2 regions of the Streptomyces decoyicus genome follow, and region 2 is predicted to be linked to the other one. Evidence: riboswitches for the same ligand, from Rfam matches in the RefSeq annotation. Region 2 holds a riboswitch; the other holds the start of a gene.

Region 1 (2,380 bases), 4.4 Mb from region 2:
CCAATCCGGGCGAGGAAACGTTGTCGCAGTCATGGAACCGAGGGAGTTGTGGGAGCGCCATGCCGTACTCGCACAGGCGTTTTGCAGCAGCGATGACGAGGTCCGCCGTACGCAGGGGCTCCTTGACGAGGCCGAGGCCCGCCGTTCGCGGACCCTGGCCGCCTTCGCCGTGACCGTGGGCAGCGACGCGGTGGTGGCGGAGTTGCTCGGCCTGGAAGAGCGCGAAGTGCGCCTGGCCCGCCGCACGGTGGGCAAGGAAGACGCCCGCGCGGTTGCGCAGAGCCTGCTCGCCCAGGCCCCGCGCGAGCAGCCCCCGGCCCAGCAGGCCGCCACGCACCCGGCCACGCCCCCCGCGCAGCCCGCACCCCCCACGACGCCGCTCGCGACCCATCCCGCGGCCCCGGCAACGGCGGCCCCGGCCCCGGCGCCCGCCCCCCAGCTCACCGAGCCCGCCTGGGCCCCCGCCCTGGACGCCGTCCTGATGAGCAGCTGGCACAACGGAGTTGACCTCACCGCCCTCGCCACCGAACTCGGTCTCGATGTCCGGCTCCTTGTCGCACGCGCCCAACAGCTGTCCGCCGAAAGCCGGCCCGCCCAGCAGGCCCCACCGGACCGCACGGGCCGGCACCGCCGGATGGCCAATCTCCCGCCCTCCCCACCGGCCGAGAGCGCCCATCTCGCCTGGCGTGAGCGGCCGCCGCAGTCCCCACGGGAGCCCTACGAACCGGAGCCCTGGAAGCAGCAGCCGTACCAGAACTACCCGGACCAGCAGGAGTATCAGGAGTACCGGGTGTACGAGGAGCATCCACAGCAGCACCCACACCACGGACACCCCCAGCACCAGCAACAGCACCAACACCACGCACCGCACCAGCAGTACCAACAGCCCCCTCATCCCACCTGGGATGCCAATGCCATCACCGCCGCCCAGCACGACTGGGACGGCATCCTCAGCCAGTGGGAGGCCACCACCTCCACCACGCCACCTCTCTCCGCACCTGGTCAGGGAGGCGTGTGAGGGGCCCCTCCCACGGGCCGCCGAGGTGCACGACGAGCGCCGTGACGCCGATGCCCGACACCGCCTCCAGCAGTCTTCCGGCGTCGATTACAGTGGGCGGCGGGCCGTGACTGGCGCTTGGGTGGAGTACCACCGGGGAGCGGCTCGGCCACTTCTGGCCAGTGCCGCGCGCCTGGGCGATCCGACACGACGCCCAGGAGTACACCATGTCCGAGACCGCCCGCCTCATGGACGGCAGCGCACTGGCCCGCCGCATCGTCGAACAGGCCGCGGAACGCGCGGCGGACCTCACCCGGCGGACCGGAACGTCCCCGTGTCTGGCGACCGTACTGGTGGGCGACGACCCCGCCTCGGTGACGTACGTCCGCATGAAGCGCGCCCGGTGCGAGAAGGCCGGGATCCGCTCCCGGCATGTCGCGCTCCCCGCCGCCACCACGACCGCGGAGCTGGTCGACACGATCACCGCGCTGTCCCACGACCCCGACGTGCACGGCATCCTGCTCCAGCACCCGGCCGGCCCGCACATCGACGAGCGCGCCGCCTTCGAGGCCATCGCCCCCGAGAAGGACGTCGACGGCGTCACCTGCCACTCCTTCGCTGCGATGAGCTTCGGCCTGGACGGCTTCGCCTCCTGCACGCCCGGCGGCATCCTCCGCCTCCTGGACCACTACGACGTCGACCTGGCCGGCAAGCATGCCGTCGTGGTCGGCCGCAGCGCGATTCTCGGCAAGCCCGTCGGGATGCTGCTGCTCGCCCGCAACGCCACCGTCACCTACTGCCACTCCCGCACCACCGACCTCGCGTCGATCACCAAGGAGGCCGATGTCCTGGTCGCCGCCGTGGGGCGGCCCCGCTTCCTGCACGGCGAGCACCTCAAGCCCGGAGCCGTGGTGATCGACGCCGGCTCCAACCCCGGCAACGTCGGTGACGTGGACTTCGACTCGGCGCGTACCCGCGCCTCCCTGATCACCCCGGTCCCCGGCGGCGTCGGCCCGATGACCATCGCCACCCTGCTCACCCAGACCGTCGATGCCGCCACCGCCCAGCTGAAGGCGGTCTGACCGCCGCACGCCCACGTTCCGTAAGGGGCCGAAAGCGTGTGCCCGGCCTGCGGTGATCGTCCTTATGATCGCGAGAGCGGTAGTGATCAGCCCGGAGGGATGAACGTCCATGACGGCACAGCGAGTTGTCATCGTGACGGGCGGCGGTACGGGCGTCGGTGCCGCCACCGCACGGCTGCCGCGGGCGGCCGGACACCAGGCGGTGATCTCCGGCCGGTGCCGCGTGGAGTCGGACGGAGCCGGGTCGGTCGAAAACACCTGCCGGTGCCCTGTTCGTCGGCGCCACATGGCTGACCATCGC
Region 2 (2,380 bases):
TGCTGATCACCAGCGGCGGCGCGAGCCGGATCGTGGCGCCGTGGGTGTCCTTGGCCAGTACGCCGCGCGCCATCAGCTGCTCGGAGATCTCCCGGCCGGTGCCGCGTGACGGGTTGATGTCCACGCCGGCCCACAGGCCGCGGCCGCGCACCGCGTCCACCGCGCCGCCGCCCACCAGCAGCCCCAGCTCGCTGTGCAGATGCTCGCCCAGCTCCACGGCCTGCTGCTGGAACTCGCCGGTCCGCAGCATCGCCAGCACCTCCAGCGCCACCGCGCAGGCGAGCGGGTTCCCGCCGAAGGTCGAGCCGTGCTCGCCCGGCGCGTACACGCCCAGCACCTCACGGGAGGACACCACCGCGGACACCGGCACCACGCCGCCGCCCAACGCCTTGCCCAGCACGTACATGTCGGGCACCACGTCCTCGTGCTCGCAGGCGAAGGTCCGCCCCGTACGGCCCAGCCCCGACTGGATCTCGTCGGCGATGAACAGCACGTTCCGGCGGCGGGTCAGCTCCCGCACGCCCGCCAGATAGCCCGGCGGCGGCACCAGCACCCCCGCCTCGCCCTGGATCGGCTCCAGCAGCACCGCGACCGTGTCGGCGTCGACGGCGGCCTCCATCGCGGCAAGATCGCCGTACGGGACGATCTCGAAACCGGGGGTGTACGGGCCGAAGTCGGCGCGGGCCTCGGGGTCCGTGGAGAAGGAGACGATGGTGGTCGTCCGGCCGTGGAAGTTGTTGTCCGCGACGATGATCTTCGCCCGGCCGTCGGGTACGCCCTTGACCTTGTAGCCCCACTTACGGGCCGTCTTCACCGCCGTCTCGACGGCCTCGGCGCCGGTGTTCATCGGGAGCACCAGTTCCATCCCGCACAGCGCGGCCAGCTGCGTACAGAAGTCGGCGAACCGGTCGTGGTGGAAGGCACGCGAGGTGAGGGTGACCCGTTCCAACTGGGCCTTGGCCGCGTCGAGCAGCCGGCGGTTTCCGTGCCCGAAGTTCAGCGCGGAGTACCCGGCGAGCATGTCCAGATAGCGGCGGCCCTCCACATCCGTCACCCAGGCACCCTCGGCGGTGGCCACGACGACGGGCAGCGGGTGGTAGTTGTGCGCGCTGTGGGCTTCGGCGGCGGCGATGCTGCGTTCCGTGGACGTCACCGGGGACTCCGTTCGGTAGGCCGTTGGGGCGCGGACGGCGCCGCGTCCCCCTCCATTGTTGCGCTCGCTCCGGCACCTGGGCCTGCAAAGATCCGCCGGACAGGGAGCACGGTGTCCTAGACTCTGCGGTGCGCACCGCGACTGGCGTACGGGGAAGCAACCTCGAGGAAGCGGTGTGCGGCAACCACCACGAGGTGCCGCCCCGCCTGGGCACCCCGGGACCGACCGGAAGAACCGATCGACCGCCCCGGAGGAACGCCATGTCACTGCCCCTTTCCCACCCCGCGCTGAGCGCCGCCGACCCCGAACTGGCCGCGCTGGTCGGCGCCGAGGAGCAGCTCCAGTCCGACACGCTGCGACTGATCCCCAGCGAGAACTACGTCTCCGCCGCCGTCCTGGAAGCCACCGGCACCGTCCTCCAGAACAAGTACAGCGAGGGGTACGCGGGCCGTCGCTACTACGAAGGCCAGCAGAACATCGACCGCGTCGAGACGCTGGCCGTCGAGCGCGCCAAGGCCGTCTTCGGCGTGGAACACGCCAACGTCCAGCCGTACTCCGGCTCGCCCGCCAACCTCGCCGCCTACCTCGCCTTCGCCGAGCCCGGCGACACCGTGCTGGGCATGGCGCTGCCGATGGGCGGCCACCTCACGCACGGCTGGGGCGTCTCGGCGACCGGTACGTGGTTCCGCGGCGTGCAGTACGGCGTACGCCCGGACAGCGCGCTGATCGACTTCGACGAGGTGCGCGACCTCGCCCGCAAGGAACGCCCGAAGATCATCTTCTGTGGTGGTACCGCCGTCCCGCGCACCATCGACTTCGCCGCCTTCGGCGAGATCGCCCGCGAGGTCGACGCCGTACTCGTCGCCGATATCGCCCATATCGCCGGTCTGATCGCGGGCGGCGCCCACCCCTCGCCCGTGCCGCACGCGGACGTCATCTCCACCACCACCCACAAGACCCTGCGTGGCCCGCGCGGCGCCATGCTGATGTCCCGGGCGAGCCACGCCAAGGCCGTCGACAAGGCCGTCTTCCCCGGTCTCCAGGGCGGCCCGCACAACCACACCACCGCCGCCATCGCCGTCGCCCTGCGCGAGGCGGCCGCCCCGTCCTTCCGCGACTACGCACACGCCGTCGTCGCCAACGCCAAGGCGCTCGCCGAGGCGTTGCTGGCCCGCGGCTACGACCTGGTCTCCGGCGGCACCGACAACCACCTGGTGCTGATCGACC

The links. A riboswitch is a leader RNA that binds a small molecule or an ion and turns the genes downstream of it on or off. The one in region 2 is predicted to bind ZMP and ZTP.
Region 1: another riboswitch for ZMP and ZTP. It lies ahead of K7C20_RS03455 (bifunctional 5,10-methylenetetrahydrofolate dehydrogenase/5,10-methenyltetrahydrofolate cyclohydrolase); the one in region 2 lies ahead of K7C20_RS23030 (serine hydroxymethyltransferase).

Annotation. Positions count from the first base shown of each region.
Region 1 is NZ_CP082301.1:835,263-837,642, reverse strand. It holds gene K7C20_RS03460 (hypothetical protein) at 32-1,018, shown strand; ZMP/ZTP riboswitch at 1,115-1,203, shown strand; gene K7C20_RS03455 (bifunctional 5,10-methylenetetrahydrofolate dehydrogenase/5,10-methenyltetrahydrofolate cyclohydrolase) at 1,225-2,079, shown strand; partial or broken gene K7C20_RS38045 (dehydrogenase) at 2,189-2,296, shown strand.
Region 2 is NZ_CP082301.1:5,206,463-5,208,842, forward strand. It holds gene rocD (ornithine--oxo-acid transaminase) at 1-1,153, opposite strand, end outside; ZMP/ZTP riboswitch at 1,281-1,372, shown strand; gene K7C20_RS23030 (serine hydroxymethyltransferase) at 1,414-2,380, shown strand, end outside.